Regions from separate parts of the Mesorhizobium sp. CA16 genome, predicted to be linked through region 2. Evidence: predicted binding sites of a transcription regulator. Region 2 holds the regulator's gene; each other region holds the start of a gene.
The links. Region 2 encodes LexA, which represses DNA repair genes until DNA is damaged. Its sites were predicted from a motif close to TGTTCNNNNTGTGTTCNG; they were not measured.
Positions count from the first base shown of each region.

Region 1 (5,937 bases), on a different contig from region 2:
GGCGAGGAATTCGCGGTCTTCCTGCCCGGCGCCGACGCCGCACGCTCCTTTCTGGTCGCCGAATCCATCAGGCGCCGCATCCGCGAGGCCGAGTTTGCGCCGGGCGGCCGGCCCTGGCCGCTTTCCGTGAGCATCGGCGGTACCGCCTTCAGCGGCCCGACCACCTACCATGACATGTTCCAGGTCGCCGACCGCCATCTCTACAAGGCCAAGTCCAATGGCCGCGACCAGGTGAGCTTCGAGATTCCGCGCGGCGGGCCGGCGGGCGATGCCGCCGGCACGGTCCACTGAATCCGAGGTCAACGGTGCCTGCGGTTGAGCAGCGGCCTGTGCTGGCGGATCAGCTGGCGCTCGACATCGAGATAGGGCCTGACCGGGCCCGCCGCGGTCGGGGTCGGCTCCGGCTGATGCACCACCGCCATCAGCATGCCGTGTTCGGCGAGCAGGTTCAGCCACTTCAGCGCTTCCCATTTGGGCGTCGCGCCGCCGCGGCCCGTGAGGCTGCGATTGATGTAGCCGGGATAGGAAAGCAGGCGCTTGCCCGCCGAGGCGCCGCAGGTGCCGATCCTGACCGCCTTGCCGTCGGTGGTGACCCAGGCATAGACGGCTTCGCCGAGTTCGCACGCCTTCGGATCGGTAATCGTCACTCGGATCGACGACTTGTCCCGGCCAAGCCGCATTTCGGCCGCCGGCTTGAAACGCTCGCGATCGAGAAACATCCGCCCTCCCGATGCATGTAGCCCGGAAGTGTGCAACGGTTCCGGGACAACGACATGCATCAAAACAAAGACTTAAAGCGCGTCCGCAACTGACATGGTGAACGGCAACCGCCCGTGTGGTGTTTCACGCAGCCGTCGAAAAGTTCTCACGCGATTTCGCAGCGCCGCGTATGCCAGCAACGGTCCGTTCATCTTTGGCGGCTAGTGTCGGAGACTGGCCTCAGCCGATCCGCGAGCGACCGTGTTCGATCTCATCGACTACAAGGCGGTGCTGGTCATCGCCCTCATCTTCATTCCGCTCGAGCAGCTCCTGCCGCTGCATGCCGAGCAATCGGCCACGCGCCGGCATTGGCTGAACGACGTCTTCTATCTGCTCTTCAACGGCATCGTCATCAAGTTCGGCCTGTTGCTGGTGATCGGCGCTGCGATGCTGGTGATCCCGCGCGTCGTTCCCGAGGCGCTTTCGGCCGCCGTCCGGTCGCAGCCTTTATGGCCGCAGACGATCGAGGCCCTGCTCATCGCCGATATAGGCTTCTACTTTGCCCATCGCGCCTTTCACGCGGTGCCGTTCCTGTGGCGTTTTCACGCCATCCATCACTCGATCGAGGAGATGGACTGGCTGGCCGGCCACCGCGTGCATCCGGTGGATCAGATCCTGACCAAGTCGGCTTCGTTCCTGCCGCTCTTCGCCCTGGGTTTTTCCGGCGAAGCGGTTCTCATCTATGTGCTGATCTATCACTGGCAGTCGGTGTTCATTCACTCCAACACCCGCATCAAGTTCGGGCCGCTGAGATGGCTGATTGCCTCGCCGCAGTTTCATCACTGGCACCATGCCAACGAACGCCAGGCCTATGACAAGAACTTCGCCGGACAGTTGCCCGTCCTCGATCTGATCGGCGGCACCTTGTTCATGCCGCAACATATGCCGGAAAAATACGGCATCGACGAGCCGGTGCCGCAGCTCTATCACCAGCAGCTCGTCTATCCCTTCGTGACCGCGGCCGAACCGGTCGCGCCGATCGCAGAAACGTTACCGGCGGCCGTCAAGCCGGAATGACGTCACGGAAAAACCCGCCACTGAGGGCGGGTTTTCCGGGAGGGCGGTGTTCTATTGTAAAATTCAGGCGGCGAAGCCGCCATAGCCGCGCGCCACCGGCTTGACCGAGACGACCGGCTGCTCCGAAGGCCACAAGACGCCTGCCGTCACCGCGAAGGTGATCAGCGCATCGCGCGCGACCTCGACCGGGATTTCTCCATTCCGCGCGGCCTCGCAGGCCTTCACCGCGGCGCCATAGCTGAGGCGGCGGCGCGACGGCGGGAACTCGGTCAGGAAATCATGCATCTCGAACAGCGAGGCGATCATGCGCTTGTGGCCGGCGCCGACGCTGAGGGCGACCGGTGTGAAGAACGTCCTGTCGTGCATTCGGACCTCGTCAGTTGGCTGCGGAGGCGGCGAGCCTCCCTGGCTGGGGAAGGACGCCACACAACGCGGCTTGCGGCGGGAGGTTCCACGCATGCCGCTGTTTTCTCAAGGATGGCGTGCCCCCGCTGGCGCGGAGACAAATCGGGCTCTTTGCCTTGCAGTCGCTGCAACGGCCAGGCAGCCTATTTCCACATGCCGCGCATGCGGGCTCCGAGATCGACCTTGACGCCCGGCCGCTGGCGCGGGTCGTCCTTGAGCGCGGCGCTCGCCCAGGACGACTGCTCGAAGGCCGAAAGCATCGAGGCCGGGATGAAGCGCGTGCGCGAGGCATAGACGTGGCGGTCGCCGCGCGCCGCCTGGTTGTGCGGATAAAAGCGCTGCGGCACGACGAGATGCAGGCTGTCCTTGGCCCGGGTCATCGCCACATAGAGCAGGCGCCGCTCCTCCTCGATGTCCTCCTTGGTGCCGACGCCGAGATCGGCCGGGATGCAGCCGTCAACGGTGTTGAGCACGAAGACGTTCTTCCATTCCTGGCCCTTGGCCGAATGGATGGTCGATAGGATGAGATAGTCCTCGTCGCGATGCGGCGGCCCGGCCTGGTCGCTTGTGGCGTCGGGCGGGTCGAGGGTGAGCTCGGTCAGGAAGCGCTCGCGCGACGGATATGTCGATGCGATCTGCTCAAGCTGGAGGAGATCGGCCCGGCGCGTGATCGCATCCTCATGGATGCGCTCCAGATGCGGCTCGTACCACAGCCTGATCCGCTCGAGGTCGGCCGGCCATTTCGCGCCGGCGCGTAAGCCGGCATAGATGTCGAGGAAGACCGGCCAGTCCTGCGCCGCGCGCTGCGGCGGCCGGAACCGTGCGAGGCCCAGCGTCTCGTCGAGCGACGTCGCCATGGCGTCGACGATCTGCGAGGCGGCGGACGGGCCGATGCCCGGCATGAGCTGCAGCACGCGAAAACCGGCGACGCGGTCGCGCGGGTTCTCGGCAAAACGCAGCATCGCCAGCATGTCCTTGACATGCGCGGCATCGAGGAATTTCAAGCCGCCGAACTTGACGAAGGGAATGTTGCGGCGCGTCAGCTCCACCTCCAGCGGCCCGCTATGGCTCGAGGTGCGGAACAGCACCGCCTGTGCCTTCAGCGCCGTGCCCGTCTCGCGCTCGGCCAGGATCGCCTGGCATACATAGTTGGCCTGCTCGGCCTCGTCGCGCACGCTGACCAGTTGCGGCTTGTGCGAGGACCGGCGCTCTGTCCACAGATTCTTGGTGAAGCGCTCGCTGGCCTCGCCGATCACCTTGTTGGCGGCGGCCAGGATCGTCTCGGTCGAGCGGTAATTGCGCTCCAGCATGATCACCGCGGCTGCTTGCACGAACTGCTTTGGGAAATCGAGGATGTTGCGCACTTCGGCAGCGCGGAAGGAATAGATCGACTGCGCGTCGTCGCCCACCACGGTCAGCCCGGCGCCGTCCGGCTTCAGCGCCAGAAGGATCGAGGCCTGCAGCCGGTTGGTGTCCTGGTATTCGTCGACCAGCACATGATCGAAGCGACCGCCGAGATGCGCCGCGATCTCCGGCTCGGCCGCCATCTGCGCCCAGTAGAGCAGCAGGTCGTCGTAATCGAGAACATTCTGCGCCTGCTTGGCCTCGACATAGGCCGCGAACAGCTCTTTCAGCTGTTCGGCCCATCCTGAGCACCAAGGGAAGGCCGACCCAAGCACTTCTCCCAGCGGTGCCTGCGCATTCACCGCCCGCGAATAGATCTGCAGACAGGTGCCTTTGGTAGGAAAGCGGCTTTCGGTCTTCGAGAATCCCAGCTCGTGCCGCGCAAGGTTCATCAGGTCAGCGGAATCCTCGCGGTCATGGATGGTGAAGGCCGGGTCGAGGCCGATCTGTTCGGCATAGTCGCGCAGCAGTCGCGCGCCGATGCCGTGGAAAGTGCCGGCCCAGGCCAGCGCGTCGGCGATGATTGCCGCGTCGCGCCCCAGCACCTCGCCGGCAATGCGCTCGACGCGCTTGGCCATCTCGGCCGCCGCGCGGCGCGAGAAGGTCATCAACAGAATGCGGCGCGGATCGGCGCCCTTGACGATCAGATGGGCGACGCGATGCGCCAGCGTGTTGGTCTTGCCGGAGCCGGCGCCGGCGATCACCAGCAGCGGCGCCGCCACCTTGCCGTCGCCATGCATCACCGCCAGCCGCTGCGCGTCGTTCAGCCGGCCAAGATAGGCGGGCGCCTCGAAGGACGAATCACGAGCGGCGATGTTCATCGCCCATCAAGCATCGTTTCCGCTTTGTTCGCAATAATTTCCTCGCCCCGCGAGCGGGAAGAGGTGGCCGCGAAGCGGCCGGAGAGGGGCTGCGTCGGCATCCACGCTTCACCGGAAGGGGCTATTCCCAATCGAAAGAGCCGCTACCGCTTCGGCTCGACCCCCATCGCCGCCGACTGGCGCCGCAAATTGCGCCTTTCGTCGCCCGGCATATCCAGCGGCGCGACGTCTCCAGGCACTTCGTCGATGATCCTCACGGCAACGCGATAGGCGGTGTAGGCAAAAAGCCCGGCAAGCAGAAGGCGGACCATGATCAGTTTCCTCGTTGCGTTCGATTGGCTCGGGATTCCAACCGGACTCGGATCGGTTGGTTCCCGCCGGTCAACGCAACCAAACCGCCACCGCCCCGTTTGCCCCAAGGAGCGAACGAGAGGAGGTCGTCATGAAGAAGCTTCCTGTGCTGCTGGCTCTTGCGGCAGGGCTCGTGCTCGCCGCCTGCGACAACAGCGTGCCGCCCACCAAGGCGCCGGGCGATGAAGTCAACCAGAACCCTCAGGTCGACAAGAACCCTGTGCCGAAATCGACCACCGGCGGAGACCAGCCGGGCACGCCGCCGAAGCAATAGCGCCAAGGCCGGGCTTGCCCAGATTATCGTCGGGCCGAAACGAAGAAGGCCGGCGCTGCTTGGGAGGAAGCTCGGTAGCGCCGGCCAAGCGGGAAAATCAGGCCCGCCGCACAACACAAGATAGCTGAGTCTCCGCTTCGCGTCATGGTGCGATCGCGGTAGCCGGCTATGGAGCCACCGGAAAATTACGAAATTCTGCAGAGCCCGTCATTGCGAGGCCTCCGATGGTGCGGCATTCGCTCAAATGAGCATCCGTGGAAGACTGGCCTTCACGCCATCGCCACGCGCCGTACCGGCACGTTGGCGATCTCGATGTCCAACTGGCGCTGCGTCAGCGCCGCTTCGGCCATGATCCACCGCTTGAACAGCTCGACCTTGCGGGCGCCGACCGCCTTGATGGGGCTGACGAAATACCAACCCGCCGTGTTGGGATGGTGGACCGCGAAGGGGGCCACCAGCCGTTCGGCGCGGATGTCGCTTGCCATATAGGCGCGGTTGGCGACGGCAAAGCCCATGCCGGCATTGGCCGCTTCGTAGGACATCATGCAGCTATCGAAATAGACGCTCCTCGTTTCGCCAAGCACGAAGCTTGCGCCGGCAAAGCCCAGCCACGACTGCCAGTTCTGCGTGCACGTGTCAGAGTGTAGCAGCGTGAAGTAGCGCAGATCCTCCGGCACCACCTTCGACAGCGGTTTGTCGCCCAGCACCTCATGGAAGAGTTTGCGGCTGCACACCGGCGTCAGATCTTCCTTGAACAGCAGCTCCGACGTGAGACCGGGGAAGTTGCCGTCGCCATAACGGATTTCGAGGTCGTATTCGGAAGTCGAGAATTCATGCGTGGCGTAAGAGGTCGACACCCGCATCTCAATATCGGAATATTGATGCTGGAAGGCCGAAAGCCGCGGA
Region 1 is NZ_JAIUHP010000003.1:147,839-153,775, reverse strand. Features, by position in the region: gene LB525_RS06660 (GGDEF domain-containing protein) at 1-291, shown strand, start outside; gene LB525_RS06655 (hypothetical protein) at 300-719, opposite strand; gene LB525_RS06650 (sterol desaturase family protein) at 961-1,776, shown strand; gene LB525_RS06645 (DUF982 domain-containing protein) at 1,840-2,142, opposite strand; gene LB525_RS06640 (ATP-dependent helicase) at 2,325-4,406, opposite strand; gene LB525_RS06635 (hypothetical protein) at 4,550-4,717, opposite strand; gene LB525_RS06630 (hypothetical protein) at 4,849-5,031, shown strand; gene LB525_RS06625 (LysR substrate-binding domain-containing protein) at 5,301-5,937, opposite strand, start outside.
Region 1: a site for LexA is predicted at 4,432-4,449, ahead of LB525_RS06640 (ATP-dependent helicase). Genes of this name have one in related genera too.

Region 2 (5,937 bases):
GCGTCATCCCAGTCGACAATACGATGTCCCAGCAACGGTATCTCCGCGATCAGATCATTTGTTCGGCATCGCCGATTTAAAGTCAGGTAACGGTTGTTTTGACGGCAAAGCGCGCGTCTTGCCAGACGCCAGTGCGCAGGATGTCCTGCAGCACCTCGACTGCATTCCAGACATCGCGGTAGCCGACATAAAGCGGCGTGAAGCCGAAACGAATGGTGGATGGCGCGCGGAAATCGCCGATCACGCCGCGCTCGATTAAGGCACGCATCACCTGGTAGCCATGCGGATGTGCGAACGAGACCTGGCTGCCGCGCTCGGCGCCTGAGCGCGGGCTCTCCAGCTCAAGACCGAAGCCGCCGCATCTGGCCTCGACAAGCCGGATGAACAGGTCCGTCAGCGCGACGCTTTTTCTCCGCACGGCCCTCATGTCGACATCGTTCCAGAGATCCAGCGCCCCTTTCAGCGCGCGCATCGACAGCACCGGCTGCGTTCCGCACAGGAACCGCCGGATGCCCGTGCCCGCAGCGTAGCCCTGCTCGAACGCGAAAGGCCGGGCATGGCCCCACCAGCCGCTGAGCGGCTGGCGAATGTCGCGGTGATGGCGGTTCGCGGCGTAGATGAAGGCTGGCGAGCCCGGCCCGCCATTGAGATACTTGTAGGTGCAGCCGATGGCGAAATCGGCATTCGAGCCGTCGAGATCCACCGGCAGCGCACCCGCCGTGTGGCAGAGGTCCCAGACGATCAGCGCACCGGCTTCATGAGCCTTGCGGGTGAGCGCCGCCATGTCGCGCAGCCGGCCGGATTTGTAGTTGACGTGGTTGACCAGGATGACCGCGACGCGATCGTCAACCAGTTCCTCAATCGTCGGGGCATCTGCGCATTCGAGCCGCAGCACCGTGCCGGACCGCGTCGATGCGACCCCTTCCGCCATGTAGAGGTCGGTCGGAAAGCTGTCGCCCTCGGCAACAATCACCGAACGCTCGGGCCGCATTGCAAGTGCCGCATGCAGGACCTTGTAGATATTGATCGAAGTCGTGTCGCAAACGACCGTCTGGCCGGGTTTCGCGCCGATCAGCCGTCCTAGCTGGTCACCTAGCTCGATGGGCATATCGAACCAGCCGGCGGTGTTCCAGGCGCGGATGAGATCCCGCGCCCATTCCTGCCTCGTGGCAGTCTCGATCTCGCTGAAGGCGTCGATCGAAGCAGCGCCCAGCGAATTGCCGTCGAGATATAGGACGCCTTCCGGCAAGACGAAGCGATCGCGCGTCGCGCGCAGCGGATCCGCGGCATCCATCGCCTCGACTTCGGCGAGATCAGGAATTCCCCTCATTGTGCTGCCGCCTCCATTTCGATCTGGCCAAGGGGGTTGTCTCACCACCCTCGGCGACAGGGCAAGAACCTTTGGTCCTATGTTAGCTGGTCCATAGACGGCGAAGACTGCGGATCGGAACTTCGCCAAGGTTGGCATTTTGGGTTCGTTTCGTTCACGGTGCCACGCGCTTACGGTACGAGCCGACGTGATCCCAACCACGGCTTCGTGATCGTGTCGCGTTGTATTTCAGCTTAAGGGGAACTCCAAAATCGAGCGGAATCAATGCCGCTGCCCCAGGAGGGGCAGCCGGCCGTCACCGGATGCGACATTGTTTCGGCAGCCTTAACAAATTCACTAAACTTTAAACGGTTGCGGAACACAACTGGAACAGATAGTGTTTGTTCTGGGTTTGTTTTTCTGATTCTGGTTTCAGAACCCGTGGGGGCCGCCGATGCTGACGCGCAAACAACATGAACTCCTGATGTTCATCCATGAACGCCTGAAGGAGAGCGGGATTCCTCCATCATTCGATGAGATGAAGGAGGCGCTCGACCTTGCCTCCAAGTCCGGCATCCACCGGCTGATCACGGCGCTGGAAGAACGCGGCTTCATTCGCCGGCTGCCGAATCGGGCGCGCGCGCTGGAAGTGCTGCGCCTGCCCGACTCGATCGCGCCTGGCCTGAATGCCGCGAAGAAGTTTTCGCCGAGCGTCATCCAGGGCGGCCAAGGCAATCTCAGTCGCCAGATCAAGCCGACGACTCCATCACGCACCCCGACGCCAAGCAATGACGACGAGGCCGCGGCGGCCGTATCCATTCCGGTGATGGGCCGCATCGCCGCCGGCGTGCCGATTGACGCCATCCAGCACCAGACGCATTCGATCTCGGTGCCGCCGGACATGATCATGGGCGGCGAGCATTACGCGTTGGAGGTCAAGGGCGACTCGATGATCGAGGCCGGCATCTTCGACGGCGACACCGTCATCATCCGCAATGCGAACACGGCAAGCCCGGGTGAGATCGTGGTGGCGCTGGTCGACGATGAGGAGGCGACGCTTAAGCGTTTCCGCCGCAAGGGTGCCTCGATCGCGCTCGAGGCCGCCAACCCGGCCTATGAGACCCGGATCTTCGGACCGGATCGGGTCAAGGTTCAGGGCAAGCTCGTCGGACTTATCCGCCGCTACTGAGCAGAACTGCCCGGCCTTCTTCGCCCGAACGACAATCTATTGGGCCGGTGCGGCGGCTGGTTTTTCCGGCTGCTTATAGGGCGCCAGTCCCCTCGCCTCGCGCGTGTATTTCCGCTGCTCGTGCCAGGGTCGGTATGGTTCTACGACCGCGTAGCGGACGGTTGGCCGCGCGGTTGCCGATTGCGGATCGAAGAAAACGGCGGCGCTGCCGTCGCGCGCCAGCTGCCGCTTGGTGACGACGAGCACACGCGGATCGCGGCACGGGTTATAGGCCGTGGCGTCGTTGATGACGATGAGGTCGGCGAAGCCGCAGGCCGGCCGGGCGGTGTCGCGGGTCTCGGCGAGCGCGACGATCGCGCCGGAAGGATGCCGACCGATGCAGAGATCGCCGCTGCAATAGAAGGGCGAGCCGGGCGGCAGGTCGGCGGGATCGGCAATGTCCAGCGTATCTTTGGCGAACCTTTCTGGCGGCACGATCTCCTCGGCTTTCAGCGCCCGTTTCCAGTTGTCGGTGGTGAACTCGTTGGAGCGTTCGCGATTGACGGCAAGCTCGCCGCCGCCGATCGGCATCGCCACCAGATGCGCATCCTCCGAGATAAGCACGTCCGGTGTGCGGACGTGCGGAATGGCCAGCAGCGCAGCGAGCGCGAAAGGTACGGCGGCAAGCCTCAGCCAAGTGGTAGCCATGGTCGCGATGACCAGCGCGACCGTCGCCAGCAGCACCGACTGGATCGAGATCAGCCCCACGGCGTCGACCGGTGAGCGCTCGGAAATCCATGCCGAAATGGCGATCATCGCCGTCAGGCCTTTGCCCATGACAAAGAGGAAGGGACCGTCTAAGCCGAAGGGCATGGCCAGCGCGCTCAGCACGGCGAACGGCATGACGACCAATGAGACGATCGGCATGACCGCCAGATTGGCCAGCAGGCTGAGCGGCGACACCCGCTGGAAGTGCCAGATGGCAAACAACAATGTTGCGCTGCCCGCGATGAGCGACGTCACGGCGGCGCCACCCGCTCCAATCGCCAGTTTTCGCGATAAGAACCCGAGAAACGAACGCTTTGCCGGCGGCGCGGTCGTTTTGCCGGCGCGATAGTCGGCAAAGCCGGCATAGGCGCCGACCAGGGCGGCGGTGGCGGCGAAGGACATCTGGAAGCTCGGGCCGACCACTTCATGCGGCGAGACCAGGATGACGGCGATGGCAGAGATCGCCAGGTTGCGCATGGTCAGCGCCGCGCGGTCGAAAAGCACGGCGACCAGCATCACGCCAAGCATGATGAAGCTTCGCTCGGCCGCCACCACGATGCCGGAGATCACGAGATAGGCGGCGATCGACGCCAGCGCGATGCCAGCGGCATATTTCTTCACCGGCCGGCGCGACGAGAAGTCCGGAAACAGCGCGAAGGCGCCGCGCAAAAGCACCATGATCGTGCCGGCGACCAGCGCCATATGCAGGCCGGAGATCGAAATGATGTGGTAGATGCCGGTCCGTCGCATCGACTCGTTGATGGCTTCCGGAATGCCAGCACGAACGCCGACGATCAGCGCCGCCGCGATCTCGCCCTCGGAACCGCCGATGCTGCTCCTGATGTGGTCGGCAATCCCCTCGCGAGCATTTTCTATGGCCGATGCCACGCGCGCGCCAAACGGCACCTCCGTTGGCGCACTCGGGGTCGGCGCGACAAGTTTCGGATAGCCCAGGAAAAAGCCGCTGGCGCCTATGCCGGCAAAATAGCTGTCGAAGGAAAAGTCGTAGCTGTCCGGCCGAACAGGACCTGTCGGCGGCAGCAGCTTGGCATAGCCGGTCAGCATCGACCCGGCCGACATGTCGGACGGGATCCTGCGCGCCGACAGCCTGATGCGGTCCGGCGCGTAGCGCAGCTTCGGACGCTCCGTGGATATCAGATCTATGGTGAGCCGGACACGGCCGTTGGCCATCGCCTCGGCGGTGACGAGGCGGCCCGTCAGCCGTGTCTGGATTTCGGAACCCAGCATCGGGGTCGCCATCCGCCAGGTCTCCACCTTGGCCGCAAGAAAGCCCAAGGCGCAGAAAAACGCCGCCATGAAGACAAGGTGCGTTCTGTGCCGGGAACGCGAGACCGCCGCGCAGACCGCCATCAGGGCGACCGCCGCAAGCGGCCTGTAGAGGTCCGGCTCGGCGCTCAGCGAGAAGTAACAGATCACGCCGGCTGCCAGGAACACCGGCACCAGCAGGAAGCCCACGCCACGGTCAAGCTCGATCTCCATGGCGACGGCGATGCCTCGGCGCAACGCAGGAAGCGAAGCGCGGCCAAGCTGTTTGCGGATTCGGCCTACGGTGTCTATTGACGAGGCTGGCTGAAGCGCACCGGCACCGGGCGGCAGAAGCCCGGCTGGTAGACGGAGTTCCGGAAGCGAAACCGGCGCTTCTTCCGCAGGCGCGGCATGGGCAAACATCAGGCGCTCGCTGACGCCAGCTGTCGTTTCCCCGCCCTCCCTCACGCCCCGGCCACGTCCAGCCATCGGGTCTGCCCCTTGCGCCCCAGACCGCCTATGCTACATGAACGCCGGTCGCGTGGAAGTCTGCGCGAAACATGCATTTTTCAGCGCTTCCTCGAGAGTTCCATGTCCGACAAGGTCGTCACCCGTTTTGCCCCCTCGCCTACAGGCTACCTGCATATCGGCGGGGCGCGCACGGCGCTGTTCAACTGGCTCTATGCCAAGCACACCGGCGGCACGATGCTGCTGCGCATCGAGGATACCGATCGCGAGCGCTCCACCGAAGCCGCTACGGCTGCCATTCTCGACGGGCTGACCTGGCTTGGCCTCTCCTGGGATGGCGAAGCCGTCTCGCAGTTCGAGCGCGCGCCGCGTCACCGCGAAGTGGCGGAGCAGCTCGTGCGCATGGGCAAGGCTTATTACAGCTATGAGACGCCGGCGGAGCTGGAGGCGATGCGCGAGGCCGCACGTGCCAAGGGCCTGCCGCCGCGTTACAACGGCCATTGGCGCGACCGCGGCCCATCCGAGGCGCCCGCAGGCGTCAAGGGCGCGATCCGCATCAAGGCACCGACCGAGGGCGTGACGATCGTCAACGACCGCGTGCAGGGCGAGGTGCGCTTCCCCAACAAGGATCTCGACGACTTCATCATCCTGCGCTCCGATGGCGTCCCAACCTACATGCATGCCGTCGTCGTCGACGATCACGACATGGGCGTCACCCACATCATCCGCGGCGACGATCACCTGACCAATGCCGCGCGCCAGACAGTGATCTACAACGCCATGGGCTGGGATGTGCCGTCGATGTCGCACATCCCGCTGATCCACGGCGCCGACGGCGCCAAGCTGTCGAAGCGGCACGGCGCGCTCGGCGTCGAGGCATATCGCGCCATGGGCTACCTGCCCGAGGCTCTGCTCAACTATCTGGCCAGGCTCGGCTGGAGCCATGGCGACGACGAGG
Region 2 is NZ_JAIUHP010000005.1:152,883-158,819, reverse strand. Features, by position in the region: gene LB525_RS10040 (alpha/beta hydrolase) at 1-35, opposite strand, end outside; gene kynU (kynureninase) at 83-1,330, opposite strand; gene lexA (transcriptional repressor LexA) at 1,764-2,498, shown strand; gene LB525_RS10025 (ComEC/Rec2 family competence protein) at 2,535-5,000, opposite strand; gene gltX (glutamate--tRNA ligase) at 5,103-5,937, shown strand, end outside.

Region 3 (5,937 bases), on a different contig from region 2:
CAGCGGGATGGGTGTCGTCGATTCCGAGACCGTCACCGTCACGCCGTGATTGCGCATGATGAGCCGAAGCTGCTCGACGAGATAGTTCTCGAACAGTTGCGGCTGCGTGATCGTGGTGGCGAAATGGCCGGGCGTCGGCATATGGCCATAGGCCTGGCGCGAGTCGACCTGGCTGAATGAGGTCGTGGTGACGCCGATCTGCGGATAGAAGGCCCGGTAGCGCTTGCTTTCATCTCCGCCCGCTGCAAGGGCTGAGAAAGAATCGCGCAGGAATTTGGTGTTGCGGTCGTACAGCGCCTGCAGCGCCGCGACGGCCTTTCTGGCGTCGTGGAAGTCCTGCTTGCCGAAGGGCTCCGGCATGACGACCGAGTCGATGGCTTGGGGGTAGATTCGCTTTTCCATGGCCCAATATAGAGATTTGGAAGAGCTGTTGGGAGGGGTGAGCGGACAGGAACCGCAACCCAGCTGGAGATTTTTTGTTATCGCTCCGATTCAAGGTGTGACGCGATTCAGGTCAGGCCGAGTCGAGAAAGGTGGATTCCGAGAACCGGAGCGGAGCGTACTTGAGCTACGTGAGCACCGGAAGCGCAGGAAGCCGCGTTTCGCAGGCCGGCCTCACCTGTATATCGTCACACCTACCCCCGCTGCAGGCTGATCAGCAACACGAAGCCTACGCTGGTGTTCTTGTGCGGCGGCGCCTCGATCCTATGGCTTGTATCGGCCCGCATCATCGGCACCGCCAGCACCGGGGCTGCCAGCAGCATCAGGATAAGCATCGCCCGCGGCAGCAGCCGGAGGATCTTCGTTGCATTGTCGGCGATGCGGTTCATTTTGGTGGTATCCCGGTTTCCAGCTTGGTCGATTTTAAGCTTTGTCGTTTCAGCGCTCGATTTGGTTCACGAAGCCGACAATGCGGGCACCGGCCGTTCCCAAGGGCGGGCCGAATGACCGGCCTCCGCCACCAGGATGGCGAAGAGCATGCCGAACAGGCTCATCAGCAGGCAGACGATGGTGAAGCGACGGGCAAGCATTTCTCTCTCCTTCAATGCGGGAGAAAATGCCTGACGGCCTCTGAACCGGTTCTGAGACAGGTATTCATCTGCGGTTCAAATTGATTGACGAGAGTCTTGCACCGTGCCGGTGCCACAGCGCGGCGGAGCGCTGTCGCTCCGAAAGAAAACGGGGCCGCGTAGAGCAATTCCAGGAAAAGTGTGAGCGGTTTTCCGTCCGGGATTGCGTCAAACAAAGACGCAATTCCAGGAAAAGTGTGAGCGGTTCTCCGCCCGGGATTGCGTCAAACAAAGAAATAGGGCGTTTCACCGTTCCGCAAAAACGGTGAAACGCCCTTGGCCGTCTCATATGGTCTGGAGTTTGGCGCTCAGAGCTTGTGCCAGGTCTGGCTCTTGCAGATCAGGCCGCCGAGGACGCAGCCGCTCATCTTGAGCGCGGTGCCCGAGAGCGTCGCCTTGCCGGAATAGGTCTTGTCGTTTGCCGGGTCGGTGATGCTGCCGGCATATTTGTTGTCGCCGGCCGCCTTCAGCGAGCCGATCGTCTTGCCGGCGTATTTGCCGGTCTTGAGCGTGATCGAGAAAGAACCGCTCCCGCCGATCGCCGCGGTGTCGCCGGCCTGCGTCTTCCAGTTGCCTTCGATCGGGTCGGCGCATGCGGCGCCCGCCATGATCAAGGTGGCCGCCAGGGCCACAGTCAGCTTTCGAAACATCGTGTCCACCTCCCTATAGGGTTGCGGCGGGCTCCAGTCCGCCTACCTGCCCCTTACGCAAAGGTAAAGCTAATCCAGCCGCCGCCAAAACGAAAGCGGTGCCGCGACGGAAGGTTGCAAGGATTTTCGCCGCGCGGCCGACTGAAAATAAACGCGATCGAAAAACGCTTCGGTTTCCGTGGTTAGCGAAGTCTTGATTCCGCCGCCGGCAATTTTCATCGAATTTGACGCAAAATGGCTGAAACGCTGGATTCCCATGCTTAACGGTTTTCCGCGTTTACCTCTTGTTTTAGCTTTGTTTTCCTCAAATTAAGCAAGCCATTTAACGACGGATTCAAGGCCAGCCGTCATCCTCGAAAGCATCGAAAGAGCGGCTCGCCCCGAGGGGATACCAAGGGAAAAGGAGGCAGCTCTCGGGAGCCAGACAGGGGATTGAAATGGCACGCTTTGAAATGCTTGAGGACGGCTTCGGCGCCATGGGGGCAACTGCCCAGGCCGACATTCTTTTCGAACTGGGCATGATGTATGCGACGGGGCGCGATTGCGAGACCGATGTCGTTGCCGCCCACAAATGGTTCAACATCGCCGCGATCAAGGGCTCGGCCCGCGCCGCCGAGCTGCGCTCGGAACTGTCGGCCACCATGTCGAAAGTCGAGATCGCCACGGCGCTGCGCGAAGCCCGCGAATGGATGACGATGCACTGATCCTCAGCGCGTAGCGCTCAGAGCTCATCGGGACAAGGCCGCGAAAAGACGGCCGGTCAAGAAGAACGAGAACATGGCGGGTTGAGACAACCGAGGCCACGCAAAAAACAGGGAAGCGAGCGGGTTTCAGGCGCGGGGGCGTCTGGGGAGCTCGACTGCAAAAGCCGTGACCGACCGAAACAAGGTCGGCGCGGCTTTTTGCATTACACTTGGCAATCAGGCGCGTGGCCCAAGAAATCCTCGTCGGAATGAACCAAAGCCGGCCTCACTGTCCTCTCGACAGTTTCGGCGAAGGGTGAAATTGTCCCGGCTCTGTGGAAGAAGCGCGGCCGGATCGGCACGCGCAAGTGGAGGAGTTCTTATAGTCATGAAAAAATTGGGTATTTTGAGCGCGGCCGCTTTTGGCCTGATGATGAGCGCCCCGGTTGCCTTCGCCGACGACATCACCATTTCGGTGGTCGGCCCCATGACCGGCCAGCTCGCCACCATCGGTGACCAGTTCAAGCAGGGCGCGCAGGCCGCCGCCGACGCGATCAATGCGGCTGGCGGCGTCAACGGCTCCCAGATAAAGCTCGACATCGAGGACGACCAGTGCGATCCCAAGCAGGCGGTCTCGGTCGCCAACCGCATCGTCGCCAACGGCGTCAAATTCGTCGACGGCCATGCCTGCTCGGGCTCCAGCATTCCGGCCTCGGCCGTCTATGCCGAAGCCGGCACGCTGATGATGAGCCCCGCCTCGTCCAACCCGGTGCTGACCGACGCCGCCGCCAAGGCCGGCTGGCCGACCATCATGCGCCTCTACACGCGTGACGACGCGCAGGGCGCCTTCATCGGCCCCTGGATCGCCAAGAAATACGCCGGCAAGAACGTTGTCGTCCTGCACGACAAGAGCGCCTACGGCCAGGGCGTTGCCGACGCCGTGAAGGCGACGATGAATGCCGGCGGTCTCAAGGAAGTCGACTACGAAGGCATCAATGCCGGTGAGAAGGACTATTCGGCCCTCGTCACCAAGCTGAAGGAACTGAAGGCCGACGTCGTCTATTTCGGCGGCTATCACCCCGAGGCGGGTCTGATCCTGCGTCAGGCGGCCGAGCAGAACGTCAAGTTCCAGCTGATCATGCCGGACTCGATCGCTTCGCCGGAATTCTGGCAGGTTGCCGGCCCGGCCGGTGAAGGCACCATGTTCGTCTTCCCGTCGGACCCGCAGGCCAAGCCTGAAGCGAAGGACGCGGTCGCCAAGATCAAGGCCGGCGGCTTCACGCCCGAGGGCTTCACGCTGTTCTCCTATGCCGTGATCCAGGCTGTGGCCGAAGGCGTCAAGCGCGCCGGCACCGACGATCCGGCCAAGGTCGCGGAGGCGCTCAAGGACGGCAAACCGATCAGCACCGTGGTCGGCGACGTCATCTTCGACGAGAAGGGCGATCTGAAGAACGCCAGCTACGACATCAACCAATGGCACGACGGCAAATACGCGCCGATCAAGCCGTAATCGGTTCTGCAAGAATCAAGGAAATGGCCGGGACGAGCCCGGCCATTTCCGTTTGTGCTGCGGCATTGACGTGCAGGGGAGGCTGTCCCGCCATATCTAATTATTTTGTCTCGTTAACGAGACAACTCGAACAGCCGCTTCAGCCCTGCCCATTCTCCGCGAACCGCACCAGCACAGTGCCGTCGCTGACCTGAGCGCCCTCGGCCGCGATCTCGGCGATCACGCCGTCATGCGGGGCGGCGATCATGTGCTCCATCTTCATCGCTTCGAGGATCAGAAGCGGCTGGCCCTTGATCACGGCATCGCCCGTTGCGGCGCGCACCAGCTTGACCAGCCCCGGCATCGGCGCGCGCAGGCTGCCTGAGGCAGCTCCCGCCTCGTCGGCCTTGGCGAGCGGATCGGGGACCGTGAACGTATAGCCGACCGCGCCCTCGAAGACGGTGACATGGCCTGGCCAGCGGGCCGCATGCGGCATGGTCCTCAAATCATGCGTGTTCACCGCATCGTGCGGTGCCTCCAGCGCCACCTGGAAGCGGCCGTCCGAGCGTGCCGAAACCCGCGCCAGGATGTTCTCCTCGCCATAGCGCAAGCGGGTGCGGCGCGAGAGCGGGTGGAAATGGGCATAGCTGGAAAGCGTGGACCAGGGATCGGCGGCGGAAGCGGGCACGGCGGTATCCGCCGCCGCCAGCGCCGCGGCTGCGATCGTCTCGTCGCTCGGCGGGGGAATGGCGGTGAGCGCCGCCTGGTGCCGGCCGATCAGCCCGGTATCGAGATCGCCGGCAGCGAAATCGGCGTCGGCAGCGAGCGCCGCCAGGAAGGCGGTGTTGACGGTCGAGCCGGCCACTTCCGTCCGCGCCAGCATCTCGCGCAGCGTGCCGAGCGCCGACGCCCGATCCTTGCCGTGCGCTACCAGCTTCGCGATCATCGGATCATAGAAGGGAGAGATCGCATCCCCGGCGCGCACGCCGGTCTCGATGCGTATCGCGGCACCTTCCGGCGCCGCGTCGGGGAATTTGAGATGATGCAGCGTGCCGGTCGCCGGCAGGAACCCTCTCGCGGCGTCCTCGGCATAGAGGCGGGCCTCGAAAGCGTGGCCGGACAAAGCGATCTCATTCTGCATCTTCGGCAGCGTTTCGCCGGACGCGACGCGAAGCTGCCATTCGACGAGATCGACGCCGGTGACCATCTCGGTGACGGGATGCTCGACCTGCAGTCGGGTATTCATCTCCATGAACCAGAAGCGGTCGGCCTTGAGCCCCTGGGAGGCATCGACGATGAACTCGATCGTGCCGGCGCCCGAATAATTGATCGCCTTGGCAGCCTTCATGGCCGCCTCCGTCATTGCCTTGCGCAGCGCCGGCGTCATGCCGGGGGCGGGCGCCTCCTCGATCACCTTCTGATGGCGGCGTTGCGCCGAGCAATCGCGTTCGAAAAGATGCACGGCGTTGCCGAAATTATCGCCGAACACCTGCACTTCGATGTGACGCGGCTTGTCGACATATTTTTCCACCAGCACGCGATCGTCGCCGAACGCCGCCTTCGCCTCGCGACGCGCGCTGGAAAGCGCCTCCGAGAAATCGTCGGGGTGCTCGACGCGCCGCATGCCCTTGCCGCCGCCGCCGGCGCGCGCCTTGATCAGCACCGGGTAGCCGATCTCGCGCGCCTTGGACGCAAGCAGCACAATTTCCTGCGCTTCGCCGTGATAACCCGGCACCACCGGCACGCCGGCCTTTTCCATCAGCCGCTTGGCGGCGTCCTTCAATCCCATGGCGCGGATCGAGGCGGCGGAAGGACCGATGAAGACAAGGCCTGCCGCCGTCGCCTGATCGACGAAATCGGGGTTTTCCGACAGGAAGCCGTAGCCGGGATGGATGGCCTCGGCGCCGGTGGCGAGCGCCGCCGCCACGATCCTGTCGCCGCGCAGATAGCTTTCGCCGACGGGCGAGGGGCCGATATGCACGGCCTCGTCGGCCATCTCGACATGGAGCGCGCGGGCATCCGCGTCCGAATAGACGGCGACGGTG
Region 3 is NZ_JAIUHP010000003.1:321,922-327,858, reverse strand. Features, by position in the region: gene LB525_RS07590 (AMP nucleosidase) at 1-360, opposite strand, end outside; gene LB525_RS07585 (hypothetical protein) at 636-830, opposite strand; gene LB525_RS28510 (hypothetical protein) at 897-1,031, opposite strand; gene LB525_RS07580 (DUF2147 domain-containing protein) at 1,379-1,720, opposite strand; gene LB525_RS07575 (hypothetical protein) at 1,790-1,978, opposite strand; gene LB525_RS07570 (sel1 repeat family protein) at 2,158-2,424, shown strand; gene LB525_RS07565 (ABC transporter substrate-binding protein) at 2,792-3,913, shown strand; gene LB525_RS07560 (acetyl/propionyl/methylcrotonyl-CoA carboxylase subunit alpha) at 4,053-5,937, opposite strand, start outside.
Region 3: a site for LexA is predicted at 2,006-2,023, ahead of LB525_RS07570 (sel1 repeat family protein). Genes of this name have one in related genera too.